2 linked regions of the Amycolatopsis sp. NBC_01480 genome follow. The protein of the gene in region 1 binds, or shares a complex with, the protein of each later gene. Links are inferred from orthologs where the notes say so. Each region holds a gene or a part of one and is shown in the gene's direction. Other genes may lie near its edges.

The links.
Region 2: OG371_RS29645 (region 1) and OG371_RS46330 share a complex: the UniProt entries of both Bacillus subtilis proteins name them as parts of the possible RNA degradosome complex. The link is inferred for Amycolatopsis sp. NBC_01480 from one-to-one orthologs.

Annotation. Positions count from the first base shown.
Region 1 is NZ_CP109442.1:6,190,092-6,205,164, forward strand. Bases 5,171-7,939 are described here. They hold OG371_RS29645 (6-phosphofructokinase), read left to right. Parts: upstream 5,171-5,926; coding sequence 5,927-6,952; downstream 6,953-7,939. Other genes in these bases: OG371_RS29640 (3-deoxy-7-phosphoheptulonate synthase), read right to left, coding at 5,171-5,641; OG371_RS29650 (S41 family peptidase), read left to right, coding at 7,044-7,939. Also shown: OG371_RS29610 (glutamate--cysteine ligase), read right to left, coding at 1-758; OG371_RS29615 (hypothetical protein), read right to left, coding at 769-1,284; OG371_RS29620 (alpha/beta hydrolase), read right to left, coding at 1,284-2,048; OG371_RS29625 (lysophospholipid acyltransferase family protein), read left to right, coding at 2,269-3,030; OG371_RS29630 (polyadenylate-specific 3'-exoribonuclease AS), read left to right, coding at 3,065-3,553; OG371_RS29635 (S41 family peptidase), read left to right, coding at 4,291-4,551; more of OG371_RS29640, read right to left, coding at 4,553-5,170; more of OG371_RS29650, read left to right, coding at 7,940-8,369; OG371_RS29655 (group II truncated hemoglobin), read right to left, coding at 8,372-9,142; OG371_RS29660 (winged helix-turn-helix transcriptional regulator), read left to right, coding at 9,215-9,556; OG371_RS29665 (ArsR/SmtB family transcription factor), read right to left, coding at 9,614-9,937; OG371_RS29670 (glycoside hydrolase family 18 protein), read left to right, coding at 10,105-11,352; OG371_RS29675 (DUF2461 domain-containing protein), read left to right, coding at 11,508-12,173; pyk (pyruvate kinase), read left to right, coding at 12,409-13,833; tesB (acyl-CoA thioesterase II), read left to right, coding at 13,870-14,763. UniProt on the Bacillus subtilis protein: Catalyzes the phosphorylation of D-fructose 6-phosphate to fructose 1,6-bisphosphate by ATP, the first committing step of glycolysis.
Region 2 is NZ_CP109442.1:9,925,856-9,941,133, reverse strand. The notes cover bases 5,967-8,940. They hold OG371_RS46330 (polyribonucleotide nucleotidyltransferase), read left to right. Parts: upstream 5,967-6,305; coding sequence 6,306-8,576; downstream 8,577-8,940. Other genes in these bases: OG371_RS46325 (M16 family metallopeptidase), read left to right, coding at 8,674-8,940; rpsO (30S ribosomal protein S15), read left to right, coding at 5,967-6,072. Also shown: OG371_RS46370 (excisionase), read left to right, coding at 1-146; OG371_RS46365 (PhzF family phenazine biosynthesis protein), read left to right, coding at 254-1,078; OG371_RS46360 (MFS transporter), read left to right, coding at 1,223-2,545; tRNA pseudouridine(55) synthase TruB, read left to right, coding at 2,666-3,580; OG371_RS46350 (bifunctional riboflavin kinase/FAD synthetase), read left to right, coding at 3,624-4,592; OG371_RS46345 (helix-turn-helix transcriptional regulator), read left to right, coding at 4,718-5,191; OG371_RS46340 (2'-5' RNA ligase family protein), read left to right, coding at 5,195-5,674; more of rpsO, read left to right, coding at 5,803-5,966; more of OG371_RS46325, read left to right, coding at 8,941-10,038; dapB (4-hydroxy-tetrahydrodipicolinate reductase), read left to right, coding at 10,035-10,784; OG371_RS46315 (tetratricopeptide repeat protein), read left to right, coding at 10,781-11,227; OG371_RS46310 (hypothetical protein), read right to left, coding at 11,284-11,805; OG371_RS46305 (GtrA family protein), read left to right, coding at 11,970-12,455; OG371_RS46300 (GNAT family N-acetyltransferase), read right to left, coding at 12,432-12,992; OG371_RS46295 (winged helix-turn-helix domain-containing protein), read left to right, coding at 13,055-14,290; OG371_RS46290 (ADP-ribosylglycohydrolase family protein), read right to left, coding at 14,322-15,278. UniProt on the Bacillus subtilis protein: Involved in mRNA degradation. Catalyzes the phosphorolysis of single-stranded polyribonucleotides processively in the 3'- to 5'-direction. Necessary for competence development in Bacillus subtilis.

The DNA of each region.
Region 1 (15,073 bases):
GCGCCGACCTCCTCCAGTGTCGGCAGGCCGTCGCAGACGCGCATTTCGATCGTGCCGAAGTGCGGCGCCGGGCGGATGTCCCAGCGGATCTCGGAGAAGTGGTCGATCACGCCGGTGGTGAACATGTCGGCCACGTACCGCTCCAGCTCGCTCCATTCGGCGAACTGGAACGGCAGCCCGGCCGTCGGCAGCTGCTGGAACATCAGCGCCCGGTTGGACGCGTACCCGGTGTCCTCCGCGCCCCAGTACGGCGAGGACGCCGAGAGCGCCTGCAGGTGCGGCGCGTAGTTCAGCATCGCGTCGAGCACGGGCAGCGCCTTGTCGCGGTGGTCGAGGCCGACGTGCACGTGGACGCCGTAGATCAGCATCTGCCGGCCCCACCACTGGGTGCGGTCGATCAGCTTGGCGTACCGCTCCTTGTCGGTGACTTTCTGCTGGTACCAGTTGGAGAACGGGTGCGTGCCGGCGGAGAACAGCTCCACGCCCAGCGGGTCGGTCACCTTGTGCACCACGTCGAGCGATTCGGTGAGGTCGGCCTTCAGCTCGGCGACCGTGGTGCAGACGCCGGAGATCACCTCGATGGTGTTGAGCAGCAGCTCCTGTTTGATCTTCGGGTGCTCGGCGGCGCCGTCCGGGCGCACCTGGTCGAGGATCCGCTCGGCGACCGAGGACAGCTCGCCGCTGCGCCGGTCCACCAGCGCCAGTTCCCACTCCGCGCCGATGGTCGAACGGCGTGAAGGGGTGAAGTCGATCCGCATGCCCGCCCGGTCAGACCTGGGCGCCGTTGTGCGGGTCCGCGCCGGGCGGCGGGCCCTGGCGCACGCGCAGCAGCAGGAGCGCGATCGCGGTGGCGAGCGCGAGGATGCCCAGCGGCATGGACAGCGAGGGACTGACGCCGATCAGGTTCGGCACGATCAGCAGCAGCAGCCCCACCACGAAGAACAGCAGGACCACGAACGCGCCCTTGCGCGGGCGGGGCAGGGGCGGCGGCTCCGGCGGGACGAAGTGCTCGTCGTCCTCGGCCGGGTCGTCGGAGAACATGGTGGCGTCCCACGTCGTGCCGCCGCCGCGCCAGCCTTCGCTCGGCTCGGCGGGCTTCTCCTGCTTCGCGGGCGGCGTGCTGGGCGGGCTGGTGTCCGAGGGCCGATCGGCCGCCGTGTCCTCGGCGACCTCCAGCGCGTCCTCGGCGAACACGCCCACCCCCTCCGCGCGCAGGTCCGCCACGATCTCGGCGAACGTCGCGTCGACGTCCTCAGGCCCGTCCGTGCCTTTCCCCCTGCTCATCAGGCACCTACCTGTCCCGCCCGCGTCGCCCGGGCGAAGTCGACACTGCTGCTGAAGATCAGTTCCGCGTCGTTGTCCTGGGTCGCGACGTGAAAACTGTGCTCCAGCACCACTTCGGTGACGTCCGTGCTGGAGATCCCGGCCAGCACGAGCCGTGAGTTCTCGGGCTCGACGACGTGGTCGACCCGCGAGTGCAGCAGCAGCACCGGCTGCGTGACCTTGCCGAGGTCGGCGCGCACCAAGCGCCACAGCTGCGCCAAGCTGGCGGCGGCGCGCACCGGGGTGCGCGGGTAGGCCAGCTCCGTCTCGCCGGGCTTGGCGATGTCGTTCGCGATCGCGGGCACCGAGGGGACGACGTGCGCCAGCAGCGGCAGCAGCTCCGTGTCCCACTTCAGCCGGGTCACCGACGGGTTGACCAGCACCAGGCCGGCGATCCGGTCGCCGAACTCCTCGGCCAGCCGCAGCGTGAGCGTGCCGCCCATGGACAGGCCGCCGACGTACACCGTCTCGCAGGTGGACAGCAGCGCGAGCAGCTCTTCGCGGACGGCGCCGTACCAGTCTTGCCAGGTCGTGCGGTTCAGGTCCTGCCAGCGGGTGCCGTGGCCGGGCAGCAGCGGGCAGCGGACCGCGTACCCGGCTTCGGCCAGGTGGTCGCCCCAGGCCCGCAGCCCCGCCGGCGTGCCGGTGAAGCCGTGGCAGAGCAGGAACCCGGCCCCGGACGAACCGGTGTGGGCGAACGGTTCCGCGCCGGCGAGCACGCCCATGACGAACGCCTTCCGATCGAAGCGGTGTAGGTCTTCCATGCTCTCACGCTCGCGCGGTGTTGTGGGGCCCCGGCCGGTGCCCGTGCTCACCCGCCTGCGCTGTGAGATCGGTCGCTGCCGGGCAGTAGCCCCCGGTCTCGCATTGTGCGCGGACCGCCGGGTTTCGTAGTCTTGACGACTGAGAACTCGGACGTCGGGCCACGGGAAGGACAAGAGCGCGGTGGTGTACTGGCTCATGAAGTTCGTGTTCATCGGTCCGCTGCTCAAGACGCTGTGGCCGACCAAGGTCGTCGGCGCGGAGAACATCCCCGAGACCGGCGGCGTGATCCTGGCCGGCAACCACCTCGCGGTGGCCGACTCGTTTTTCATGCCGCTGCGGGTCAAGCGCAAGGTCACCTTCCCGGCCAAGTCCGAGTACTTCACCGAGCCGGGCCTGAAGGGCCTGCTCAAGAAGTGGTTCTTCACCGGCGTCGGGCAGATCCCGATCGACCGCTCCAGCGGCAACGCGGCGCAGGCCGCCCTCGACACCGCCACCCGCCTGGTCCGCGAGGGCCACCTGCTCGGCATCTACCCCGAGGGCACGCGCTCGCCCGACGGCCGGCTGTACAAGGGCAAGACCGGCGTCGCCCGGATCGCGCTGGAGTCCCGCGGCCTGGTGGTGCCGGTGGCCATGGTCGGCACCGACAAGGTCAACCCGATCGGCTCCAAGATGTGGTGGCCGCGCCGGCTGGAGATCCGCTTCGGCACGCCGCTGGACTTCTCGCGGTACGACGGCCTCTCCGGCGACCGCTTCATCGAGCGGTCGATCACCGACGAGATCATGTACGCGCTGATGGAGCTGTCCGGCCAGGAGTACGTGGACATCTACGCGGCGAAGGCCAAGGAGCTGATCGCCGCCGAGGCCGCGGGCGTCAAGGCGAAGGTGCCGGAGCAGCCCACGGGCCGTGCCGCCGACCGGGTGCCCGAGACCAAGGCGGGCTAGCGGCGCTCCGAAGCGACGCTGATACGTTTTCGCGATGCGTTTTTTCTACGACACCGAGTTCATCGAGGACGGCGTGACGATCGACCTGGTGTCGATCGGTGTCGTTGACGAGCGCGGCCGCGAGTTCTACGCCGTGTCGACCGATTTCGACCCGGGCAAGGCCGGCCCCTGGGTGCGGGACAACGTGCTGCCGAAGCTGCCCTCGCCGGCCGACCCCGCGTGGCGCAGCCGCGAGAAGATCCGCACCGACCTGCTGGAGTTCCTCGGCAAGCCGCCGGGCGGCATCGAGCTGTGGGCCTGGTTCGCGGCCTACGACCACGTCGCGCTGGCCCAGCTGTGGGGCCCGATGCCCGCGTTGCCGCGCCAGCTGCCGCGCTTCACGCGTGACCTGCGCCAGCGCTGGGAGGACGCGGGCAAGCCCAAGCTGCCCGCCGCCCCGACCGACCAGCACGACGCGCTGGCCGACGCCCGGCACAATTACCAGCGCTGGGACGTCATCGAATCGGCCTTCCGCCGCCGCTGACACCGGGGCTTGCCGTGATGGGGGAGCGCGGTGCGTCGTCTGCTTGCTGTTTTCGTGGGGCTGGTGCTTGTCGCGGGACTGGCCGCGTCGGCACCGAGCCCGACTTCGCCGCGGGACTACCTGATCTACGCGCTCAGCCTGCTGCGGGCCCGCTCGATCGACCGGGATTCCCTCGACTGGCCTGAGGTGGAAGCCGGCGCGTTGCACCTGGCGGCGAGCGCGTCCGACCGGGCGGGCACCTACCCGGCGATCCAGAGCGTGATCCGGCAGCTGGGCAACCCGCACACCAGCCTGCTCACCCCCGCGCAGGCCGTGCCCCCGCTGCCGCAGACCATCGAGGTGCCGTCCAACTGGACCTCCGGTGACGTGGCCGTGCTGACCATCCCCGCGTTCACGTTCGACCCGGACGGCGAACGCCGTTACGTCGCCGCCGGGCAGACCGCGGTCGCGAACGCCGATTCGGGCCGTCCGTGCGGCTGGATCGTCGACCTGCGCGGCAACATCGGCGGGGCGATGGCCCCGATGCTCACGGTCCTGGCGCCGCTGCTGGACGAGGGCCTGCTGGGCTCGTTCGAGGGCCCCGACGGCACGAGCACCTGGACCCTGCACGCCGGTCAGGTCCTGCTCGACGGCCGGCCGCAGGCCGCGGAGGTCAACCCGCTGCGCCTGGCCCGCCCGCAACCGCCGGTCGCCGTGCTCACCGACGGCCAGACGGCCAGCTCGGAGAAGCGACACTCGTGGCGTTCCGCGGTCTCTCCCGCACTGCCAGCTTCGGTCAAGCCACTGCTGGTTTCGCCACCGGCAACGAGGCCTACCGGCTCAGCGACGGCGCCGTCCTGCGGGTCACGTCCTCGCGCGACGTCGACCGGGCCGGCCGCGTTTACGACAACATCCCGATCCAGCCGGACCACCCGCTGCCCGCGGCCGCGACCACCGATCAGGAGGTCGCGGCCGCGACGGCCTGGCTGCACACCCAGCCCGGGTGCGCCCGCCACTGAGTCAACGGCGCGCGCGAACGGCCGCCGCGAGCGTGTCGAGCAGGCCGGTGGTCGTGTCCCAGTCGAGGCAGGCGTCGGTGATCGACTGGCCGTAGGTGAGCTCGGAAGCCCGGCCCAGTACCAATTCCTGGCGTCCGGCGGTCAGGAAGCTCTCCATCATCAGCCCGACGATCCCGCGCTCGCCCGCGGCGATCCGCGCGGCCAGCTCGGTCACCACCTCGCCCTGGCGGACGTGGTCCTTGCGGCTGTTGCCGTGGCTGGCGTCGATGATCACGCGCTCCGGCAGGCCCGACTTCTTCAGCCGCCCCAACGTCTCCGTCACCGAGGCGGGGTCGTAGTTGGGGCCGGCCGAGCTGCCGCGCAGGATCACGTGGCAGTCGGGGTTGCCGGAGGTGGTCAGCAGCGCCGCCAGGCCGTCGACGTTGATGCCGGGGAACACGTGCGACGCCGCGGCCGCGCGGGTGGCGTCGACCGCCACCTGGATGTCGCCCTCGGTCGAGTTCTTGATCCCCACCGGCATCGACAGCGCGCTGCACAGCTGCCGGTGCACCTGGCTCGCCGCCGTGCGCGCGCCGATCGAGCCCCAGGTGACGATGTCGGCGATGAACTGCGGCGTGATCGGGTCCAGGAACTCGCACCCCACCGGCAGGCCGAGCGCCGACACGTCGAGCAGCAGCTTGCGGGCCAGCCGAAGGCCCTTGTTCACGGCGAAGGTGCCGTCGAGGTCCGGGTCGTTGATCAGGCCCTTCCAGCCCAGCGTGGTGCGCGGCTTCTCGAAGTACACGCGCATCACGATGTGCAGGTCGCCGCGCAGCTCCTCGGCCTTGGCGGCCAGCTTGCGGGCGTAGTCGAGCGCGGCTTCGGGGTCGTGCACCGAGCACGGGCCGACGACGACGGCGAGCCGGTCGTCGCGCCCGTCGAGGATGTCGACAGTCTCACTGCGGCCGGTTTGCACGACCTTGGCCACGGCGGCGTCCACGGGATGGTCCTCGCGGAGCAGGGCGGGGGAGATCAGCGGGCTGATCGCGGTGGTGCGCTGGTTGTCCAGCGAACCCGCGTCGGCGGGCCCGGCACTCAGCTGGGGGGTGATCACGGCGGGTGGTTCCTTCCTGGAGGACACCGACCCGCGGGCAACTCGCCGAGCCGGTGGAAATCCGGCTCGGGCGGTGGTGGTCAGCGCAGGTTCACGCCGCCGTGCCCACCCGGGGCCGGCTTCGTAAACCAGAAATAGCGCTGCACGAGGCCAAGGTAGCACAAGCGTGACGGTGTACCGATTCGCCAGGTGGTACGGGCTGCACCGATCCAGAGGAAAGCCGCTACCCTGGCGGCGAAATGTGACTGCAATCTCCACGTGACGAAAAGACGGAGGCTCGAGATGCGTGTCGGTGTGCTGACGGGTGGCGGGGACTGCCCGGGCCTGAACGCGGTGATCCGCGCGGTGGTCCGCAAGGGCATCGAGGTGCACGGCTGGGAGCTCGTCGGCTTCCGCAACGGGTGGCAGGGGCCGCTCACCGGCGACAGCAGGCCGCTCGGCCTCGACGACGTCGAAGACATCCTCACCCGCGGCGGCACGATCCTGCGCTCCTCGCGGACGAACCCGTACAAGGTCGACGGCGGGGTCGAGAAGATCAAGTCCGTGCTGGCCGAGCAGCAGGTCGACGCGCTGATCGCGATCGGCGGCGAGGACACCCTCGGCGTCGCGAAGCGGCTGACCGACGACGGCGTCGGCGTGGTCGGCGTGCCCAAGACGATCGACAACGACCTGGGCGCCACCGACTACACGTTCGGCTTCGACACCGCGGTGTCCATCGCGACCGAGGCGATCGACCGGCTGCACACCACCGCGGAGTCGCACCACCGCGCGCTGGTCATCGAGGTCATGGGCCGGCACGCCGGCTGGATCGCGCTGCACTCCGGCGTGGCCGGCGGCGCGAGCGTGATCCTCATGCCGGAGCGCGAGTTCTCCGTCGACCAGGTCGTGGAGTGGGTCGAGCGCCGGTTCGAGCGCGAGTACGCGCCGATCATCGTGGTGGCCGAGGGCGCGCTGCCCGAGGGCGGCCAGGAGAAGCTGCTGACCGGCGAGAAGGACTCCTTCGGGCACGTCCGCCTCGGCGGCATCGGCAACTGGCTCGCCGACGAGATCGCCCACCGCACCGGCAAGGAGTCCCGCGCCGTGGTGCTCGGGCACGTGCAGCGCGGCGGCACGCCGACCGCGTACGACCGCGTGCTCGCCACGCGCTTCGGCCTGCACGCGGTGGACGCGGTGGCCGACGGCGACTTCGGCGTGATGGTGGCGCTGAAGGGCACCGACATCGTCCGCGTGAAGCTGTCGGAGGCGACCGCCGAGCTCAAGACCGTGCCGCTGGAGCGGTACGAAGAGGCCGAGGTCTTCTTCGGCTGAGTCTTTCCCGCGCCGGGTGGGACCAGCCCCACCCGGCGTACGGGGGCGCGCGGGATTCCGGGCGCCCCGGGTGATCATTACCTTCGCTGCCATGCGGATTCTCTTGGCGGGCTTGGCCCTGTTCTCCCTGGCGGCGGTCCCCGGCCCCACAGTGCCCACTGTGTCCACTGTGTCCACTGTGGACGGGATCTGGCAGGCCGATGGCTACGGCCAGTTCGTGGCGGTCTCAGGCGGCCGGCTGACCACGTACGACGTCACTTCGGTCAGCTGCCTGCCGGGCTCGCTCACCGGCACCGGCGACGGCACGACGTTCACCACGAGCGAGGGCACCGTCGCCACGATCCGCCAGGACAAGCTGAGCTTCGACGGCGACCTGGGCGTGCGCTCGCTGCGCCGCCTGCCGGGCGGGCTGCCCCGCGCCTGCCAGGCGGCGCCGGACCGGAGCGCACTGTCCACTTTCGACGTCTTCTGGCACACCTATGCCGAGAACTACCCGTTCTTCGCGGCGAAGGGCGTCGACTGGCGGGCCGAGGGCCAGGCCGCGCGAGCCGAGGTGGCCGCGCACCCGGAACGGCTGTACGACGTCCTCTGCGGACTGATCACCCCGCTGCACGACGCGCACGTCGGCCTGCTGACGCCGGACAAGCGCTGCACGTCGCCGCGGCCCGGCACGCCGGACCCGTCGATCATCCCGCGGGCCGTCGCTGTGACGGACGCCGCGCTCAGCGCCCCGGTACAGCGCTGGGCGGACGGGGCGATCTCGTACGCCGACCTGCCGGGTGGCCTCGGCTACCTGCGGATCACCGGATTCCAGGGCTACACGGACACTTTCGCCGGTGATCGCGAGGTCCTGGACCACGCGCTCGACGCGATCTTCACCGCTTCACGCGTGGGCTCGCTGCGCGGGCTGGTGCTCGACTTGCGGGTGAACGGCGGAGGCGCCGACCCGCTCGGCCTCGCCGTCGCGGCCAGGCTGACCGACGCGCCGCACTTCGCCTACGCCAAGCGCACGCGCAACGACCCGGCCGACCCGTCGCGGTTCACCGCACCGCAGCCGTTCACCGTGCGCCCGGCCGCCGGACCGCGCTACACCGGCCCGCTCGCCGTGCTGGTGGGGAACCTCGACGTGTCGGCGGGGGAGACGTTCACGCAGGCGCTGCTCAACCGCACCCCGCGGCAGGTGCTGATCGGCGAGAACACCCAGGGCGTCTACTCCGACACGATGGACCGGACGCTGCCCGAACCGGGCTGGACCGCCGTCGTGCCCAACGAGGAGTACCTCGACCCGCGCGGGCGCACGTACGACGGCACGGGCATCAGCCCCGACGTCCGCACGCCGGTCTTCACCCCCGTCGAGTTGGCGGCCGGCCGCGACACCGCGCTGGCCACGGCACGCCGTCTGCTGGGCGGCCGCTGACTCTAGGACGCCGGCGCCTGCCACGGCGGCCGGACCCAGTCCCAGTGCGGCACCGGCTCGTCCGTGGCCGGCCCGGCGCCGGGCGCCGAGAACAGCACGGCCAGCCGGCTGCCCCACTCCAGGTAGCCGGCGAACGAGGCGCGGAACTCCGGGTCGGCGGGCAGCCCGGCCTCGTCGGCGGCGTCGAGCAGGAGCGACACCCAGCGTCGCCGCTGCTCCTCGGTGATCCCGCGGCCGAGGTGCCGGCCGATCATGTGCGGGTGCCCGCCGTGGTGCGCGGTGTATTCCGCCGGCCCGCCGAGCACCTCGCCGAGCCAGGTCGCGACGTGCTCGGCGTGGTGCGCGTCCATGGCGCGGAAAACCGGCTCCAGCAACGGGTCCTGGAGCACGTGGCCGTAGAAGACCTCGGTCAGGCGGGTGAGCGCCGGGCCGCCGCCGGCCCACTCGTACAGGGTGGGCGGACGGGCGCCGCCCAGGCCCGTGACGGCCGTCGGCTCGTAGTGGCGCATCTCTTCGAGGTCCCCGACGTAATCGCGGATCGCCGCGAAGAACGCCGGGAAGTGCGGGCCGGTGCGGAAGCCCTTGAGGTGGTCGTCGGCCGAAGTCCACCGGATCGCCAGGACGTAGCGCGTAGGGTCTTCGGCGCAGCGGCTGAGGTCGTAGCCGAGGCATTGGGGTGCCTTCGCGAGCGAGACGGCGGCCTCGGCGTACGCGGCTTCGAACGCCGTCGTCCGATCGGCCGGAATGGTGTAGCGCAGGTATTCCACGATCATGCGGTCAGCAGACCGCACCCGGCGCGGCCGGGCAACCACGTACTTTCCGGTGCGTAGCTTCAGGAGGCCGTGATGACGGGCAGGCGTTACTGGTGCCCGGTCGAGCTCGCCGTCGACGTGATCGGCGGCCGGTGGAAGCCGGTGATCCTGGCGCACCTCAAGGAGGGCGTGCACCGCTACGGCGAGCTGCGCCGCCGCATGCCGGGCATCAGCGAGAAGATGCTCACCCAGCAGCTGCGCGAGCTGACCGCCGACGGGCTCGTCCGCCGCGACAGCCTCGACGGCCGGGTGCCGCACGTCGAGTACCGGCTCACCGAGGAGGGCGAGGCGCTCGGCCCGGCGCTCACCGCGCTCTACGCCTGGGGCGAACGCCGGGCCGCGGCCACCGGGGTCACCTTCGAGACACCGGCCTGACCGCTAGGCCACCTTCAGGGACATAGCTGCCTTGAAGGTGGCGCGGCGACGGGTGGGTCACTCCGGGCGGGTCGCGGCGGGGTCCGTCGCGTCCAGGTGCCGCTCCAGCGCGTCGAGCCGGTCGGACCAGAACCGGCGGTACGGCGCGAGCCAGGCATCGACCTCGGCCAGCGGCTCGGCGCGGAGCTGGTAGCAGCGGCGCTGGGCCGCGACCCGCACCGTGACCAGGCCCGCCTCCCGCAGCACGCGCAGGTGCTTGGACACGGCGGGCTGGCTCAGCGCCAGCTCGTCGACCAGCTCGCCGACGGACCGCTCGCCGTCGCGGAGCAGGTCGAGGATCGAGCGGCGGCGGGGCTCGGCGAGGACGTCGAAAGTCTGCATCACACCAGGGAATGTGCCGCGCCGCGTTCATGCCTGTCAAGGAATGTTCGAATTGCCCGGTGTTGTATCTGGACTAGACCATTGACCTAATGGTCTAGTCCACTTTACGGTGTGACGGTCCCCACCTCGTCCCGTCACCTGGTGTGACTCCCCGAAGGGAGCCCGGCATGGTAGGTCCGCGCAAGAGGAGCTTCTTGTCCCTGATCGGCACGGTGAGCGCCGCGCTCGTCGGCCTCGCCCTCGCCGCCACGGCAGCGCCCGCTGCCCCGGCCTCGGACAGAGAGGCCGCGCCGGCGAGCGCGCAGGCGTCCGTCGGCAAGGTCGTCGGTTACTTCACCGAATGGGGTGTCTACGACCGGAACTACCACGTCAAGAACGTCGAGACCTCCGGCTCGGCGGCGAAGCTGACGCACATCAACTACGCGTTCGGCAACGTGACCAACGGCGGCTGCGCGATCGGCGACGCGTACGCCGACTACCAGAAGACCTACGACGCCGCGGGCAGCGTCGACGGCGTCGCCGACACCTGGGACCAGCCGCTGGCCGGCAGCTTCAACCAGCTGAAGAAGCTCAAGGCCAAGCACCCCGGCCTGAAGGTGCTCTGGTCGTTCGGCGGCTGGACCTGGTCCGGCGGCTTCGGTCAGGCCGCGCAGAACCCGGCCGCGTTCGCCGACTCCTGCTACAACCTGGTCAACGACCCGCGCTGGGCCGGCGTGTTCGACGGCATCGACCTCGACTGGGAGTACCCGAACGCCTGCGGCCTGAGCTGTGACACCAGCGGCGCGGCGGCGTTCAAGAACGTGATGGCGGCGATGCGGGCCAAGTTCGGCTCCTCGAAGCTGGTGACCGCGGCCATCACCGCCGACGGCACGAACGGCGGCAAGATCGACGCCGCCGACTACGCGGGCGCGGCCCAGTACGTCAACTGGTACAACGTGATGACCTACGACTACTTCGGCGCCTTCAACGCGCAGGGCCCGACCGCCCCGCACTCGCCGCTGACCTCCTACAACGGGATCCCGACCGCAGGCTTCTACGCCGACGCGGCCATCCAGAAGCTCAAGAGCAAGGGTGTGCCGGCGTCGAAACTGCTGCTGGGCATCGGGTTCTACGGCCGCGGCTGGACCGGTGTCACACAGGCCACCCCGGGCGGCACCGCCACCGGCCCCGCGGCGGCCAAGTACGAGCCGGGCATCGAGGACTACAAGATCCTCAAGTCCAGCTGCCCGTCCACCGGCACGATCGCGGGCACCGCGTACGCCAAGTGCGGTTCGAACTGGTGGAGCTACGACACCCCGGGCACGATCGCGGGCAAGGTCAGCTACGCCAAGACCCAGGGCCTCGGCGGCGCGATGGTCTGGGAGCTCTCGGGCGACACCACCAACGGCGAGCTGGTCACGGCCGTCGCCAAGTGAAGGCACCAGTGGAATGACTCCCCGGTGTGGCCGGCCGCGCACGAGCGCGCCGGCCGCACTGGGCCCCACGGAACCGAGCCCGCCGGAACCCCTCCGGCGGGCTCGTCCGGTGTCCGGAAGCAGAACTGTCGGTGTCCCGGATTATCGTGCGGGACGTGAAGTTCACGGGATTCGGGGAGTACGCCGTCGATTTCTACGACGGGCTGGAGGCCGACAACTCCAAGTCCTACTGGGACCAGAACGTGGCGGTGTACCAAGGCGACGTGCGGGCGCCGATGGAGGCGCTGCTCAAGGAGCTTTCGCCCGAGTTCGGCCAGGGCTTCGGCGAGGGCAAGGTGTTCCGGCCGTACCGCGACGTGCGGTTCGCCAAGGACAAGACGCCGTACAAGACGCACTGCGGCGGGGTGATCGAGGCCGGCCGCGGCGGCGGCGCGTACTACGTGGAGCTGGGCCCGGCCGGGCTGCGCGTCGGTGGCGGCTGCTTCCACCTGGCGTCGGATCAGCTGGCGCGGTTCCGCACGGCGGTCGACACCGAGCTGCACGGCCCGGTGCTGGAGAAGATCCTGGCCACGCTCCGGCGCGGCGGCTGGGAGATCAACGGCGACCGGCTCAAATCACGCCCGCGCGGCTTCGCCGAGGACCACCCCCGCATCGACCTGCTCCGGTACCGCTCGGTCTACGCCGCGCGCACCTGGGAGCCCGCCGACTTCCTGCACGAGCGCGAGGCGCTGGAGCGCGTCCGCAAGTCGTGGCGGCAGCTGCGGGCGTTCAACGAGTGGGCCCGCGACCACGTCGGGCCGAGCGAGCAGCCCCGGCGCTGACCCCGCCCCGTTCGGAGGAATCCCAGTACGCGCGTACCGGAAAATCGCTGGTCATCGGGCTGCCGGGCCGGCGGATCCGGCTCTGACCAGGGCGAAGGCGAAGGTCGCGGCCGCGGTGAGCCGAACCACCGTCCGGCCGACGGTGGTGAGCGACCCGTCAGGTTTCTGAACAGTTCCTCTGAACTTTCGGTATCGGTACAGACGTGGGCGGGACGAAGGACTACTCTCAACGAACGTGAGCCGACGCGCGAAGATCGTTTGTACCCTGGGCCCTGCCACCTCCACGCCGGAGAAGATGCAGGCACTCGTAGACGCCGGAATGGACGTCGCGAGGATGAACTTCAGCCACGGAAGCCACAGCGACCACAAGCAGGTCTACGACCTGGTCCGGTCCGCCGCGGCCCAGAGCGGCCGCCCGGTCGGCATCCTCGCCGACCTGCAGGGCCCGAAGATCCGGCTCGGCACGTTCGCGAGCGGCTCGGTCGAGTGGCACACCGGCGACATCGTCCGGATCACCGTCGAGGACGTCGCCGGCACCCATGACCGGGTCTCCACCACCTACAAGGGACTGGCCAAGGACGCCAAGCCGGGTGACCGCCTGCTCGTCGACGACGGCAAGGTCGGCCTCGTGGTCAAGGGCGTGGAGGGCCCGGACGTGGTGTGCGAGGTGACCGAGGGCGGTCCCGTCAGCAACAACAAGGGCGTTTCGCTGCCCGGCATGGACGTCTCGGTCCCAGCTATGTCCGAAAAGGACATCGAGGACCTGGAGTTCGCGCTGCAGCTGGGCGTGGACTTCGTCGCGCTGTCCTTCGTGCGCTCGCCGGCCGACATCGACCTGGTCCACCAGGTGATGGACCGCAGCGGCAAGGGCCGGCTGCCGGTCGTGGCCAAGATCGAGAAGCCCGAGGCGGTCTACAACCTCGAGGCGATCGTGCTGGCCTTCGACGCGGTGATGGTCGCCCGCGGCGACCTCGGCGTCGAGCTGCCGCTGGAGCAGGTCCCGCTGGTGCAGAAGCGCGCCATCCAGATCTGCCGCGAGAACGCGAAGCCGGTCATCGTCGCGACGCAGATGCTCGAGTCGATGATCAACAACTCCCGCCCGACCCGCGCCGAGGCCTCCGACGTCGCGAACGCGGTGCTCGACGGCACCGACGCGGTGATGCTGTCCGGTGAGACCAGCGTCGGGCGCTACCCGATCGAGACGGTGCAGACGATGGGCCGGATCGTCGAGGCGGTCGAGACCGACTCGCCGGTCGTGCCGCCGCTGACGCACGTCCCGCGCACCAAGCGCGGCGTGATCTCCTACGCCGCCCGCGACATCGGCGAGCGGCTGAACGCCAAGGCGCTGGTGGCCTTCACCCAGTCCGGCGACACGGTCCGCCGCCTGGCCCGGCTGCACACCCGGCTGCCGCTGCTGGCGTTCACGCCGGAGGAGTGCGTGCGCAGCCAGCTGTCGATGACCTGGGGCACGAACACCCAGATCGTGCCGCGGGTGGACTCCACCGACCAGATGATCCAGCAGGTCGACCACAAGATGCTGGAGATGGGCAAGTACCAGCGCGGCGACCTGGTGGTCATCGTGGCCGGCTCCCCGCCCGGGACCGTGGGCTCGACCAACCTGATCCACGTGCACCGCCTCGGTGAAGACGACCACGCGTAAGGGGCGCCCGCCGGGCCCGCCGTCTAGGGTTCGGGCATGACTGAGATGGCCAGGAAGGCCGCCACCGGGCTGGACGAAGATCCTGGTGGCGGCGGGCAGCCGGTGCTCGACCGGCTGGTCGCCTTGCTCGACCTGGAGAAGCTCGAGGAGAACTACTACCGCGGCGTCTCGCCCGTGCACTCGCCGGTCCGCGTGTTCGGCGGCCAGGTGGCGGGGCAGGCGCTGGTCGCGGCCGGGCGCACGGTGCCCGAGGACCGCCGCGTGCACTCGCTGCACGCGTACTTCATCCGCGGCGGCGACCCGAGCGTGCCGATCGTCTACGAGGTCGACCGCATCCGCGACGGCCGCTCGTTCACCACCCGGCGGGTGGTCGCCGTCCAGCACGGCAAGGCGATCTTCTCGCTGTCCGCCTCGTTCCAGAAGGACGAGGGCGGCATCGAGCACGCCGACGCCATGCCGGACGTGGTGGGCCCGGAGACGCTGCCGACGTTCCCCGAGCGCGTCGAGGGCCTCGGGTTCGCCAAGCACCCGCGCCCGATCGACGTCCGCTACGTCAACGAGCCGCCGTGGATCACCCGCGAGACGGGCGAGCGGCCGGCCGCCAACCGCGTCTGGATGCGGGCCGACGGCAAGCTGCCGGACGATCAGCTGCTGCACGTCTGCGTGCTCGCTTACGCCTCCGACATGACGCTGCTCGACTCGGTCCTCGCGCGCCACGGCGTGTACTGGGACGACCGGAACGTGCTGGGCGCGAGCCTCGACCACGCGCTGTGGTTCCACCGGCCCTTCCGCGCCGACGAGTGGCTGCTCTACGACTGCGTCTCGCCGAGCGCCTCGGGCGCCCGCGGGCTGGCCACCGGACGGTTCTTCGCGCAGGACGGCACCCTCGTCGCGACCGTGGTCCAGGAAGGACTGCTGCGCGTCCTCTGAGGGCTGCCGCGCGCTTGGTGATACCGAGAGTGTTCTTTGCGTCGGCCGACGTGGAATGAGCCACACTTCCGAGTGAGGAAAACGCGCAAAAAGCACCGGCTGAATGGTCTTCGGGGGGATGAAGGTGTCCGGGACCGGTCGGGGGACAGCCCCGGACACCTTCCGCCGGAAACGCCCGCGCACTCTGTTCGGCGCTTCCGGCTGGTCTTCGTCTACGCTGCTCAGGGACTCCGACCAGCCTCGGCCCGGTGATCGGACCGGCGTGGCGGGTGCGCGTCCTGCGTGCACGATGTCAGAGTACAAGCGCAAT
Region 2 (15,278 bases), 3.7 Mb from region 1 along the record:
TGGACGCGGTGATCGAGCGCGCCGCGGCTTCCCCGCGCATCCAGCGCCGGGCCGAACGGGAAGTCAGCCTGGAAGCCCAGGTCACCCTGCTCCGGCACCGGGTCGACCAGCTCGAGCTGCGCCTGGCCGCGCTCGAACGGAAGTAGCCGCCTGGAAGCGGCTCGGCCGATGCACGCGTGCTGGCCCGGAAGCAACCCGTCCGCAGGCCGGAATTCGCTGGCCCGCCCGCCCCCGCGATGCCACGGTGGGCAGCATGCGCACGTTTCACCAGATCGACGTCTTCACCGGCCGGTTCCTGCTCGGCAACCCGCTCGCCGTGGTGCACGGCGCCGAGGGGCTCACCGACGAGCAGATGGCCGCGTTCGCCCGCTGGACCAACCTCAGTGAGACGACCTTCCTGCTGCCCCCGGTCCACGCGGACGCCGACTACCGGGTGCGGATCTTCACCACCGAAGGCGAGCTGCCCTTCGCCGGGCACCCTACGCTGGGCTCGGCGCGGGCGTGGCTCGAAGCCGGCGGCGTGCCGAAGGCCGCGGACCTGGTCCAGGAATGCGGGGCCGGACTGGTGCGCGTGCGGCGCACGGGGGACCGGCTCGCGTTCGCCGCGCCGCCCCTGATCCGCGGCGGCGACGTCGATCCCGCGGATCTTGCTCAGGTGAAGCGCGCACTGCGCCTGAAGGACGAGGACGTCGTCGGCGCGCAGTGGGCCGACAACGGTCCCGGGTGGCTCGCGCTCCTGCTCAAGGACGCCGAAACGGTGCTCGCGATCGAGCCGGACGCCGCCGCCTTCGGTGAGCACGACAAGGTCGGCGTGGTCGGCCCGCACCCGTCCGGAGGCGAAACGGCCTTCGAAGTCCGCGCCTTCGTGCGCACCGCCGAAGACCCGGTGACCGGCAGCCTCAACGCCGCGATCGGCCAATGGCTGATCGGCACCGGGCAGGCGCCGGAGTCCTACGTCGCCGCCCAGGGCACCCGCCTCCGGCGCCGCGGCCGCGTCCACGTCGAACGGGACGGCTCCGACATCTGGGTGGGCGGTGACACGGTCATCGGCATCACCGGATCGGTCCGGCTGCCGTGACCAGGGCCGGGACCGGCCGGCTCGGCGCTGTGGCGAAAACCACCCAGGTAACGGCTATGTTTCGAGCTTGCTGAGGCGATACAACTTTCGAGGCGGCAGCGTGGGCGTCTTCCCCTGACGAACCGCTACCTCCTGGAGGAACCCTTGTCGCCCGGCCGCGCCACCGTCCGGTCCTGGCTCATCTGGCTCACCGCGGTCACGGTCTACCTGCTGGCCGTGTTCCACCGCACCTCGTTCGGCGTCGCCGGGTTGCAGGCGGCCGAACGCTTCGGCGTCGGCTCGGCCGCGCTCGGCACGTTCACCGTGCTGCAGGTCGGGGTCTACGCCGCGATGCAGATCCCCACCGGCGTACTGGTTGACCGGTACGGCCCGCGGCGGGTGCTCACCGCCGCCGCGCTGATCCTCGGGCTCGGCCAGCTGCTGCTGGGCTTCGCGAGCACTTACGGCGTCGGCCTCCTGGCCCGCGGTGTCCTCGGGCTCGGCGACGCGCTGACGTTCGTCAGTGTGCTGCGGCTCGTCGCGGCCCACTTCCCGGGACGGCAGTACGCGCTGCTGACGTCGTTCACCTCGGCGGTCGGCTACATCGGCAACCTCGCCGCCACAGTCCCGCTGACGCTGCTGCTCGACGGTCCAGGATGGACAGTCACCTTCCTGTCCGTCGGCGCGATCACCTTGCTGTACAGCGTTCCCGTGCTGCTGCGCGTGCGCGACACCCCGCTCGGCGTGCCCGAGCCGGTCCGTGAACCGGTGCGCGCGGCCGAGCTGGCCCGCCAGGTCCGCACGGCGTGGCGGGTGCCCGGCACCCGGCTGGGCTTCTGGGTGCACTTCACCACGATGTTCGCGCCGAACGTGCTGACGCTGCTCTGGGGTTTGCCGTTTCTGGTGCAGGGACAGGGTTTGCCGCCGGCGACGGCCAGCGCGCTGCTGACCGTGTTCGTCTTCGGCTCGATGGCGGGCGGCCCACTACTGGGCACGTTGATCGGCCGCCGGCCCTCGCTGCGGATGCCGCTGGTCGGCGGGTACCTCGGCGGCGCCGCGGTGGTGTGGGCGGTGCTGCTCGGCTGGAGCGGGCCGCTGCCGGTGGGCGTGCTGGTGCCCGCGTTCGCGTTCCTGGCGCTGGGCGGACCGGCGTCGATGATCGGCTTCGCGCTGGCCCGTGACTACAACCCGATGCACCGGGTCGGCACCGCGACGGGGGTGGTGAACGTCGGCGGCTTCGTCGCCACCACGATCACCGCGCTGGCCGTCGGCGTGCTTTTGCAGTGGACAGGCGGCAATTTCCGCGTCGCGCTGCTGGCCGTCGTGGTGGTGCTGGCGGTGGGCACGGCCCGGATGCTGGTGTGGTGGCGCCGCGCCCGCGCGCACCTGTTCGCGGCCGAAGCCCGCGGCGAGGCGGTGCCGGTGCGCATCCGCCGCCGCCCTTGGGACACCGTCCCCGAAGCCCCGGTGCCCGCCGTCGCCGCCTGACCGCCAGAGCCGCCGCTAAGGCCTCCTTACCCGCGTGGCACGCGGGTAAGGAGGCCTTGACGGACTCAGGCCGAGTCCTGCCCGCTGCCCGCCGCACCCGGTCTGGATAGGGTTTCTCCCGTGTCCCGCCCGAAAGAACCGCGCCGCCCCGCTCCGCCGCCCGGTCTGCTGATCGTCGACAAACCGTCCGGAATGACCTCGCACGACGTGGTCGCGCGCGCCCGGCGGATCATGGGCACCCGCAAGGTCGGCCACGCCGGCACGCTCGACCCGATGGCGACCGGCGTGCTGGTGCTCGGCATCGAGCGCGCCACCAAACTGCTCGGCCATCTCGCCCTGGACCGCAAGACCTACCTCGCGACGCTTTCGCTCGGCAGCTCCACCACCACCGACGACGCGGAGGGCGAAACCCTCACCGAGGCGGAGCCCGGCGCCGTCGCGAAGGTGACCGACGAGCAGATCGCCGCGGGGATCGCCGCGCTCACCGGCGACATCCAGCAGGTGCCCAGCGCGGTCAGCGCCGTGAAGGTGGACGGCAAGCGCGCGTACGCCCGCGTGCGCGCCGGCGAGGAGGTCGTCCTCCCGCCGCGCCCGGTCACCGTCTTCCGCTTCGACCTGCTGTCCACCCGCCGCGAGGACGACCGCGTCGAGCTGGACGCCGTGGTCGAGTGTTCGTCCGGCACGTACGTCCGCGCGCTGGCCCGCGACCTCGGCGCCGCGCTCGGCGTCGGCGGCCACCTGCGGGCCTTGCGGCGCACCACCGTCGGCCCGTTCACCCTGGCCAAGGCCCGCACGCTCGACCAGCTCGAAGAGAAGCCGGAGCTGTCGCTGGACCTGGACGCGGCCGTCGCCGCCGCGTTCCCGCGCCACGACCTCGACGCGGCCGCCGCGCGCGCGGTCCGGCACGGCCAGCGAATCCCGGCGGTCGGCATCGAAGGCACGTACGGCCTGTTCGCGCCCGACGGCCGCGTGCTCGCGCTGGCCGCCGACACCGACGGTGCGGCCCGGTCGGTGGTGGTCCTGCTCCCCGCATAGGGTGGGCTCCGAGCAGACACCGGCGCGGGGAGAGTTGAGGACAGTGCAGCGGTGGCGTGGGCTGGGAGACCTCCCGGGCGGCTGGGGACGGTGCGTGGTCACCATCGGCGTGTTCGACGGCGTGCACCGCGGGCACCAGGCGCTCATCTCGCGCACGGTGCGGGCGGCGGCCGAGCGCGGCCTGCCGAGCGTGCTGCTGACCTTCGACCCGCACCCGTCCGAAGTGCTGCGCCCCGGCAGCCACCCCGCGCAGCTGACCACGTTGCGGCGCAAGGCCGAACTGGTCGAGAGCATGGGCATCGACGCGTTCGCGGTGCTGCCGTTCACGCTCGAGCTGTCGAAGCTGAGCCCGGACGAGTTCGTGCACGAGGTGCTGGTGGACCGGCTGCACACCGCGGCCGTGGTGGTGGGCGACAACTTCACCTTCGGGTTCAAGGCGGCGGGCGACGTCGCGCTGCTGCGCCGGCTCGGCCAGCGCTTCGGTTTCGTGGCCTACGGTGCGGAGCTGCAGGGCCGCTCGCTCGCCGAGGGCGACCGCGCGGCCAACGACATCACCTTCTCCTCCACCTACATCCGCTCGTGCATCGACGCGGGCGACGTGGTCGCGGCCGCCGACGCGCTCGGCCGCCCGCACCGGCTGGAGGGCATCGTCGTGCGCGGTGACGGCCGGGGCCACGACCTCGGCTACCCGACGGCGAACCTGTCCACGCCGCGGTTCGCCGCAGTGCCCGCGGACGGCGTATACGTCGCCTGGTTCACGCGCTCGTCGGACCCGGGGCGGCGGCTGCGCGCGGCCGTCTCGGTGGGCACGAACCCGACGTTCTCCGGTCGCGAGCGCACCGTCGAGGCGTTTGTGCTCGACGTCGACGAGGACTTCTACGGCCAGCACGTGGCGCTCGACTTCGTGACCCGCCTGCGCGACCAGGTCCGCTTCACCCGCTCCGAAGACCTGGTCACGCAGATCGACGACGACGTCGCCCGCACCCGCAAGGAGCTGGCCGCCGGCGACTGAGCGTGTTCCCCTGGTCGGGCACACCGCGGGGCGGAAAGGGCAGTTCCGGTCACCTGAAGGCCGTCGCGGTGGCAAGATACTCACCAGCGGTATCGACGACGTGGGGCTGAGGGGGAGCGGAACGGGTGGAGGACCACAAGATCGTTCAGCGGAACGTGGCGCTGCAGCGGGAGTGGTACGGGGAGCCGCTCGGTGACCGTGTGCGCAGGCTGGTGGTGGCCTTCGACGTGTCCCAGGCTTTCCTGGCCGAGGTGCTCGGGATCAGCGCGCCGATGCTCAGCCAGGTGATGAGCGGGCGGCGGGCGAAGATCGGCAACCCGGTGGTGCTCGCGCGGATGATCATGCTCGAGCGCAAGATCCTCGTGCCCGAGGTCGCGGCGGGCAACCGCGACGCGATGCAGTCGGCGCTGGAGGACGTGCGCGACGCGCGGCCCACGGTCGGCCGCGACAACATCCCGCTCGGCTCGGACGACAAGACGGTGCTCGCCGCGCTGCGCGAGCTGGCGGAGGACGAGGACCTGGCCGAGGCGGCCAAGCGCCTCGACGACGACTTCCCGGCGATCGCCGACCTGCTCCGCCGCGCCGGGGCGAGCCACTAGCCGGTGCGGCTGTTCTCCGCGCTCAGGCCGCCGGCCGACGTCGCCGCCGAGGTGGCGGACGCGCTCGGCGACGGTGATCCGGCGCTGCGCTGGGCCGAGCCCGCGGGCTGGCACGTCACGCTCGCGTTCTACGGCGAAGCCGACATCGGCGAGCGCACCTCCTTTCTCCGCACCGCGCTGGCCGGACGGCCGCCGGTCGAGGTCCGGCTCGGCCCCGCGGGAACTTTTCCGGGCGTCCTGTGGTTGGAAGCCCGGGGAGACGGCCTCGCCGACCTGGCGCACGCCGCCGGCGCGGAGTCCGAACGGCCGTATCGCCCGCACCTCACGCTCGCCCGGTTCCCGCGCGAAAGCGGCCCGGGGGAGTGGCCGCGACGGCTCGCCGGGTTCGCCGGCCGGGCCTGGACCGCGGGGCGCGTGGTGCTGATGGCGAGCGACGGCCGGCCGTACCGCGAGGTCGCGGCATTCGGCCTGCACCGCGCCTGAAGGCGCAGATCACACGGCTGGTAATCTCGATGATCGGGTCCGGCTGCAGTCCGTGGCGGCCGAGACCGGCTACCCGGCCGCGCAGCGCGGCCCGGGCCCCACGGCACTGAGTATGAGGAGTTACCCCAGTGGCACTGTCCACCGATGAGAAGAAGACGATCCTGGCCGAGTACGGCTTGCACGACTCGGACACCGGATCCCCGGAGGCGCAGGTCGCGCTGCTGACCAAGCGCATCGTCGGGCTCACCGAGCACCTCAAGGAGCACAAGCACGACCACCACTCCCGTCGTGGCCTCCTGCTGCTGGTCGGCCGTCGCCGCCGGCTGCTGAACTACACGGAGAAGGTGGACGTGGCGCGTTACCGAGAGCTGATCAAGCGCCTCGGCCTGCGCCGCTAGCTGTAACCCGAGGGGGAGTGACCGCCGGTCGCTCCCCCTCGGCCTAGTACCACCCACAGGCGGCGCGAGCGCGCTGGAGGAACCGTCCGCCGGTCCTCGGTAGTGGTTCCCGGGCAGACGGCCCGGGGGCTTCGATCGAAGACCGGCCTCACTCCTCGAGCGTCCTCAGGCGTAACGGGTCCCAGGATGGGAGACTCGCGTCGTACGAAGGAACTAAAGAGGAGATACACCCTATGACCGACTCCACCGGAGTCACCGTGCACGAAACCACTGTGCATGAATCAGAAGCAGTGCTGGACAACGGCCGTTTCGGCACCCGCACCGTCCGCTTCGAGACGGGCCGCCTGGCCAAGCAGGCCGCCGGCGCCGTGGTCGCGTACCTCGACGAAGAGACCATGCTGCTGTCCGCCACCACGGCGTCGAAGCACCCGAAGGAGCACTTCGACTTCTTCCCGCTGACGGTCGACGTCGAAGAGCGCATGTACGCCGCGGGCCGCATCCCCGGCGCGTTCTTCCGCCGCGAGGGCCGCCCGTCCACCGACGCGATCCTCACCTGCCGCCTGATCGACCGGCCGCTGCGCCCGTCGTTCGCCGACGGCCTGCGCAACGAGATCCAGGTCGTCATCACCGTCCAGAGCCTCAACCCGGACGACCCGTACGACGTGCTCGCGATCAACGCCGCCTCGGCGTCGACCCAGATCGCCGGCCTGCCGTTCTCCGGCCCGGTCGGCGGCGTCCGCGTCGCGCTGATCGAGGACCAGTGGGTCGCGTTCCCGACCTGGTCGCAGCTGGAGAAGGCCACCTTCAACATGGTCGTGGCCGGCCGGATCGTCGGCGACGACGTCGCCATCATGATGGTCGAGGCCGAGGGCAGCGAGCACACGCTCGACCTGATCGCCGCGGGGGGCAAGGCGCCGGACGAGGTCTCGGTCGCCGAGGGCCTCGAGGCCGCCAAGCCGTTCATCAAGGTCCTGTGCGAGGCGCAGCAGCGCCTGGCCGCGGACGCCGCCAAGCCGACCGGCGAGTTCCCGGTCTTCCTGGCCTTCGAGCAGGACATCTACGAGGCCGTCGCCGCGATCGCGACCGACGACCTGGCGAACGCCCTGCAGATCGCCGGCAAGCAGGCCCGCGACGCCGCGACCGACGAGGTCAAGGCCACCGTGCTGGCGAAGGTCGGCCTGGGCGAGGGCGAGGCCTTCGAGGGCCGCGACAAGGAGATCGGCGCCGCCTTCAAGGCGCTGTCGAAGAAGATCATGCGCAAGCGCGTGCTCACCGACAAGATCCGGATGGACGGCCGCGGCCTGACCGACATCCGCTCGCTCTCGGCCGAGGTCGCGGTGATCCCGCGGGCGCACGGCTCGGCGCTGTTCGAGCGCGGCGAAACCCAGATCCTGGGCGTCACCACGCTGAACATGCTCCGCATGGAGCAGCAGATCGACTCGCTCTCCCCGGAGACGCACAAGCGCTACCTGCACCACTACAACTTCCCGCCCTTCTCCACCGGTGAGACCGGCCGCGTCGGCTCGCCGAAGCGCCGCGAGATCGGCCACGGCATGCTCGCCGAGCGCGCCCTGGTGCCGGTGCTGCCGAAGCGGGACGAGTTCCCGTACGCGATCCGCCAGGTCTCCGAGGCGCTGGGCTCCAACGGCTCGACCTCGATGGGCTCGGTCTGCGCGTCCACCATGGGCCTGTACAACGCCGGCGTGCCGCTGAAGGCGCCGGTCGCGGGCATCGCGATGGGCCTGATCTCCGACGAGGTCGACGGCGAGACGCGCTACGTCGCGCTGACCGACATCCTCGGCGCCGAGGACGCCATGGGCGACATGGACTTCAAGGTCGCCGGCACCAAGGACATCATCACCGCGCTGCAGCTGGACACGAAGCTCGACGGCATCCCGTCGGAGGTCCTCGCGGCCGCGCTGAAGCAGGCGAAGGACGCCCGGCTCACCATTCTCGAGGTCATCAACGAGGCCATCGACGGCCCGGACGAGATGAGCCCGTACTCGCCGCGCGTCACCAGCGTGAAGATCCCGGTGGACAAGATCGGCGAGGTCATCGGCCCGAAGGGCAAGATGATCAACTCGATCACCGAGCAGACCGGTGCCGACATCTCCATCGAGGACGACGGCACGATCTACGTGGGCGCGGCCGACGGCCCGTCGGCGGAGGCGGCGATCGACCTGATCAACGCCATCGCCAACCCGCAGCTGCCCAAGGTCGGCGAGCGCTTCCTCGGCACCGTGGTGAAGACGGCCGCGTTCGGCGCGTTCGTCTCGCTGCTGCCGGGCAAGGACGGCCTGGTGCACATCTCCAAGCTGGGCAACGGCAAGCGGATCAACAAGGTCGAGGACGTGGTCAACGTGGGCGACAAGCTCCGCGTCGAGATCGCCGACATCGACAACCGCGGCAAGATCAGCCTGATCGTGGTCAAGGAAGAGGAGGCTGCCCCGGCCGCCGACTCGACCGACGCCCCGGCCGAGGCCGACAAGGCCGAAGCCAAGTAAGACACCGCTTCGCCACAGCGCGTAGCAGCAGTTGTCCGTGAAGGCCTCCTTACCCGCGCTGGTAAGGGGGCCTTCACGGCATGTGAGTAAGGAACCCATGGCACGGCAGGTTTCCGGGCACGAGCAGCCCGTCGGCAGCACCCGCACGCTCGAGTCCACTTCGGACGGTGCGGTGGTCAGGCGGAGCGTGCTCCCCGGCGGGCTGCGGGTGATCACCGAGCACGTCCCGGCCTCGCGCTCGGCCACGGTCGGGCTGTGGGTGGGCGTGGGCTCGCGCGACGAGCCGCCGGCCGTCGCCGGAGCCGCGCACTACCTCGAGCACCTGCTGTTCAAGGGCACGGCCAACCGCGACGCGACGCAGATCGCCGAGGAGATCGACGCCGTCGGCGGCGAGTTCAACGCGTTCACCGCCAAGGAGCACACCTGCTACTACGCGCAGGTGCTCGACGCGGACCTGCCGCTGGCCATGGACCTGGTCACCGACGTGGTCTTCGAGGCGCTGTGCACCGACCGCGACATGGACACCGAGCGCAGCGTGGTGCTCGAAGAGATCTCCATGCGCGACGACGACCCCGAGGACCTGCTGCACGAGACGTTCGTCGGCGCGATCCTGGGCGAGCACTCGCTGGGCCGCCCGGTGCTGGGCACCGAGCAGTCCATCACGGACATGGCGCCGGCCGCGTTGCGCGGGTTCTACAAGCGCCGTTACACGATGCCGCGGATGGTGCTGGCGGTGGCCGGCAACGTCGAGCACAGCCAGGTGCTTCGCTTGGTGCGCAAGGCATTGCGCGACCGGCTGAACGGCGCGGGCACCCCGGTGCCGCCGCGGTCCGGGCGCGCCCGCATCCTCACCGTGCCGAAGCTGGCGCTGCACACCGACGACACCGAGCAAGCCCACGTGATGCTGGGCCTGAAGTCGTTGTCGCGCCACGACGAGCGTCGGTTCGCGCTCTCGGTGCTGAACGCGGCGCTCGGCGGCGGCATGAGCTCGCGGCTGTTCCAGGAGATCCGCGAACGGCGCGGGCTGGCGTACCAGGTGTACTCGTCGGTCGCGAGCTACGCGGACACCGGCCACATGGCCGTGTACGCGGGTTGCCAGCCGGAGAAGCTGGGCGAGGTCGCGGGCGTGATCCGCGACGTGCTCGACCAGGTCGCGGCGGACGGGCTGAGCGAGGCCGAGGTGGCGCGGGCCAAGGGCCAGCTGCGCGGCGGGCTGGTGCTGGGCCTGGAGGACACGGCTTCGCGCATGTCGCGCATCGGCAAGAACGAGCTGAACTACGGGCAGTACCTCGGCGTGGACGCCACCGTCGCGCGGATCGACGCGGTCACCACCGAACAGGTGTGTGCGCTGGCTCGCACTCTGCTGCGCCGCCCCGGTGGCGTGTCGGCCGCCGCGGTGGTGGGGCCGTACGCTCACGCCGACGACCTGCCGGACGACCTGCACGAGGTGATCGCGTCATGACCGAGTCCCCGATCCGCGTCGGCGTGCTGGGCGCGCGCGGCCGCATGGGCCAGACGGTGGTGGAGGCCGTCGAGGGGGCGCCCGACCTCGAAGTGGTGGCCGCGCTCGACGCCGGCGACGACTTCGCGCCGCTGTCCGCCGCGCAGGTGGTCGTGGACTTCACCCACCCCGACGCGGTCATGGACAACCTGAAGTACTTGGTGGAGCACGATGTGCACGCCGTGGTCGGCACCACCGGCTTCAGCGAGGAGCGGCTGGCGACGCTGCGTTCGCTGCTGGAGCCGAAGCCGTCGCTCGGGGTGCTGATCGCGCCGAACTTCGCGCTCGGTGCCGTGCTGGCGATGCGCTTCGCGGCCCAGGCGGCGAAGTTCTACCAGTCCGCGGAGATCATCGAGCTGCACCACAACCGCAAGGCCGACGCGCCGTCCGGCACCGCCTCGCACACCGCGCGGATGATCGGCGCCGCGCGCAAGGCCGCCGGGCTCGAGCCGGGGCCGGACGCGACGACGTCCGGATTGGACGGTGCCCGCGGCGCGCTGATCGAGGACGTGCCGGTGCACTCGGTCCGGCTGCCCGGGCTGGTGGCGCACGAGGAGATCCTGTTCGGCGGCGTGGGGGAGACCCTGACCATCCGGCACGACTCGCTCGACCGGACCTCGTTCATGCCCGGGGTGCTGCTCGGCGTGCGCTCCGTGGTTTCGCGGCCCGGCCTCACGGTCGGCCTGGAGAACGTGCTCGACCTGTGAGGGCCCGCAATGTCGCGCTGCTGCTGACCGCGGCGCTGGTGGTGTACCTGGTGCTGCTGGCCGACCGGGCGGTGGCGCTGTTCGCCACCGGGTCGGCGGCCGGCATCGCGCTCGGCGTCGGCGTGTTTCTCTTGCCGCTGCTGGGCGTGTGGATCGTCGTGGCCACCTGGCGCTCCGGCGTCCAGATCCAGCGGCTTTCGCGGCGGCTGGACGCCGAGGGCGGCCTGCCCGACGTGTCCGACCTGCCGCGCCGCCCGTCCGGCCGGGTCGACCGCGACGCCGCCGACGCCTGGTTCGAGGGCCGTCGCGCGGAGGTCGAGGAGAACTCCGGCGACTGGCGCGCCTGGTACCGCCTCGCCTACGCCTACGACATCGCGGGCGACCGCCGGCGGGCCCGCGCGACCATGCGCAAGGCCGTCGACCTGGAAGCCGCCGACCGCTGACGAAAACAGGGGTCGGCGCTCAATAGGGGTTGCTTCGGCAGCAGATCCGTGCTGCGTCAGTGCAGCCAGCCGGCGAACAGCGCGGGGGACGCGGCGAGCAGGCTGAACCGCACCCAGCGCCCGGCCAGGCCGGCGGCGAGGAACGTGCTCATCCGCATCCGCACCATCCCGGCCAGTACGCTGGTGGCCATGAACGGCGGCAGCCCGACCAGCGAGCTGACCCCGTAGGTGCCCGCCATCCAGTTCGGGTGGCGCTGGCAGCGCTCACGCAGGGCTTCGACCTTGCTGCGCAGCACTTTCGTCCGGCGGTGCCAGCGCTCCCGGCGCTCCGTCGGTGGCCGTTCGCGGACCCGGTGCAGGCGATCGTGCAGGAACTTCGGCAGTTTGATGCTGCCGCGCGCGGCGAGGAAGTACAGCAGCTTCCCGGCGATCTGCCCGGCCGCCACGGCCGCGCCCAGCCACAGCCAGTGCGGGTTGTGCTGGCTCGCGCACAGCCCGACCACGAACAGCTCGGCGTTCACCAGCGGCACGATGGCCGAGCCGAACGCGACGCCGAAGGTGATCAGCAGCCAGCCCATCGTGCCTCCCCCCGGTGAGTGATTCTCGGTGATTCCGGTCATTCCAAGCTAGCAGCCGTCACGAAAAGGTCACGGGGGTTAACCCCCCTCTTCGGCCGGGGGCGGCCACCAGAAGATCACGTGGACGTCGGTTTCCGGCCACCTGCCGCTGCCAGTCTGGCCAGGTGACCGACGCGAGTTTCGCCGATCGCTTCGCCGGTGCCTGCGCGGCGGTCGTGCGGGTGCTGCCGTTCGGCCTGTCCCGGATCGTGGCGCCGAGCTTCCTCGGCTTCGCCGTGATCAACGGCTGCACCTTCGGCGTGGACCTGCTCCTGCTGACCCTGCTGCACGGCGGGCTCGGCTGGCCGGTGTGGCTGGCCATCAGCGTGTCGTACGTGGTGGCGTTCGGGCTGAGCTTCGTGCTGAACCGCGCGCTGAACTTCCGCTCGCACGCGCCGGTGGGCCGGCAGGCGGTGCTCTACGTCGTGGCGATCGGCGTGAACTACGCGGCGTTCCTGCTCGGCGTGGGGGCCGGGCTGAGCGCGCTGGGCGTCGAGTACCACCTGGCGCGGCTGGTCGCGGGCGCCTGCGAGGGCGTGTTCATGTACTGCGTGCTGCGCTGGGTGGTGTTCGCCCCGCGCACGGAGTCAGTGCGTGAGCTCCAGCCGTAGCGTGCCGGTGAGCCGGACTTCGCGCAGCATGCCGCTGCCGGTGTCGAGGGTGCGAACGGTGCCGTCGGGCGCCCAGCCGGTGCGGCGGTAGAAGCCCAGGGTGGCGTGGTCGGACTGGGCGACCCAGGCGATGCCGCGGTCCAGGCCGGCCTCGCGCAGCGCGGCGGCGGCGGTCCCGAGCAGGCGCCCGGCGTGTCCTCGACGGCCCCAGCGCGGCTCCACGACCAGCGCCGCGATGAGCCCGGTGGCGTCGGCGTCCTCGGGTGCGCTGCCGTCCGCGGCCGCGGCCTCCTGCTCGGGCGCCGGGCCGGCCACGCAGTAGCCGACGGTGAACTCGCCCTCGGCAGCCAGGTAGACCAGCGAACCGGGGAACTCGATCGTCTCGGCCCAGGTGCCTTCGAGGTCGGCGGCGTCGAGTTCGTCGATGGCCTGGGCGCCCAGCAGGTCGGTGTACGCCGCCCGCCAGGTCAGCCGCTGGATCCGGGCGATCTCGGCGGCGTCGGACGGGGTCGCGGGACGGACTTCGGCGGCACTCACGCGGGCAATCTACCCGGCGCCCGCCCGAAACTGTCGGGGGTGGCTGGCACCATGGCGGGATCATGCAGACGATCAGCCTTCCGGTGGCCCGCCGCACGGCGCTGGCCGCACAGGGGTTCGCCGACCCCCGCCCCGCCACGGCCCCCACCCGCCGGCACCTGGCCAAGGTGCTGTCGCGGGTCCAGCTGCTGCAGCTGGACTCGGTGAACGTCGCCGTGCGCGCGCACTACATGCCGGTGTTCTCGCGCCTGGGCGCGTACGACCCGGCGCTGGTGGACGAAGCGGCGTGGTCGCACAGCGCGCGCCGTCCGCGGCTGCTGGTGGAGTCGTGGGCGCACGAGGCGAGCCTGCTCCCGATCCAGGACTGGCCGTTGCTGCGTTCCGGCGCGAAGCGCGACGGCTGGTGGCGGAACTACACGAGCGTGGTCGAGACCGTGCCCGGGCTGCTGGAAGACGTGCTGGCGGTGGTCAAGGAGCAGGGGCCGATCGGCGCGGGCGGGATCGAGAAGGCGCTGGAGGCCGAGGTCGCTGGCCGTGGCCCGGGCGCGTGGTGGGAGCGCTCGGTGGTGAAGAAGGCGTGCGAGTACCTGTTCGGGCTCGGGCAGCTGACCACGGGCACCCGGCGGTCGTTCGAGCGGCTCTACGACCTGACCGAGCGGGTGGTGCCGCCGGAGATCCTGTCTCGGCAGGTGAGTGCGGACGAGGGCGCTCGGGGCCTGATCGAGCGCTCGGCCCGCGCGCTGGGCGTCGGCACGGAAACCGATCTGCGGGACTACTACCGGCTGGGGCCGGACGTCGCGCGCCAGGCCGTCGCGGAGCTGGTCGAGGCGGGCACGCTGGAGCCGGTGCAGGTGCAGGGATGGCGCGCGGTGGCGTACCGGCACAACGAAGCGCGGACCCCGCGTGCGGTGACCGGCCGCGCGCTGCTGTGCCCGTTCGACCCGCTGATCTGGGAGCGCGACCGCACCGAGCGGCTGTTCGGCTTCCGCTACCGCATCGAGATCTACGTGCCGGAGCCCAAGCGCGTCCACGGGTATTACGTGTTCCCGTTCCTGCTCGACGGCGTGCTGTCCGGCCGCGTCGACCTGAAATCCGACCGGGCGGCCGGGGTGCTGCGCGTGCAGGGCGCTTTTGCCGAGCCGGGCGTCGACGAGCCGCGGGTCGCCGCCGAGCTGGCGGGGGAGCTGGCGCACATGGCTGCCTGGCTCGGGCTGGACGGGGTTGTGGTGGGGGAGCGGGGGGATCTGGCTGTGGCGCTGAAGAAAGCACTGAAGAAGGCGTTGAAGACAGCGCTGTAGACAACGCTGTAGCAGGCGGTCGGCTGACGTTTCAGCTGCCGTCGGCCTGGCCGGTTTCCGCGGCGAAGTCGTCGGCGACCTGGGCGATCACGGCGCGTCCTTCGAGGCGGGAGAGCCAGCGCCACGGCAGGTTGACGTCGCCGTGCAGCACGCCGAGCAGGTTGCCGCACACCGATCCGGTCGAGTCGCTGGCGCCGGAATGGTTGACAGACAAGCACAAACGGGCCGTGATGTCGTCCTCGGGCTGTGCGCTGTCGAACGGCACCAGTGCGGCGTAGACGCCGATGGCCAGTGCCTCCTCGGCGGTCCGGCCGGTGCCGAGGAGTTCGGCCTTCTCCGCGGCCGGCTTGCCCTCGGCGGCGAGATCGAGGGCGTGGCGCAGGGCTTCGGTCGTCTCCTCGTGGCCGGGATGCCCGGCGAGTTCGCGCATCGCCAGCGATACCGCGACGTCCAGCGATTCGCCCGCGACGAGGTGCGCGATGATCGCGGCGAAAGTGCCTGCCGCGTAGTAGCCCGTCGGGTGGCCGTGGGTGAGCTGGGCGCAGTTGGCGGCGAGCCGGAACGCGTACGGCGCGTCGCCGAGGAAGCCGAACGGCGCGGAGCGAACCACGGTGGCGTAAGCCTTCGAACTGGGATTGACCGGCCCCGGCTGCCCGGCCGGCTCGGCGAACGGCTTCACCACCTGCCCCGATCTCAAGCCGGACAAGCATTCCGGCCCGGGCGAGCGCCGCGCGTAGAGCCAAGGCTCCAGGCGCAGCCGCCCGACGCGGTGGTCGGCGCTCAGCACCGGTGGCGGCGCCGGGTGGTCCTGGGTGTCGAGCCAGCGCAGGTACGCCTCGCGCACCAGCGCGGACATCGCGCCGTCGATACCGTGCTCGCGGACCTGCACGTACCCGTTGCGAAAGCCTTCCGCGGTGAACAGTGACAGCTGGGTGTTGTCCGTGATCACCGCGACGCCGTCCGCGTCGGTCACCGGATCGGTGAGCCC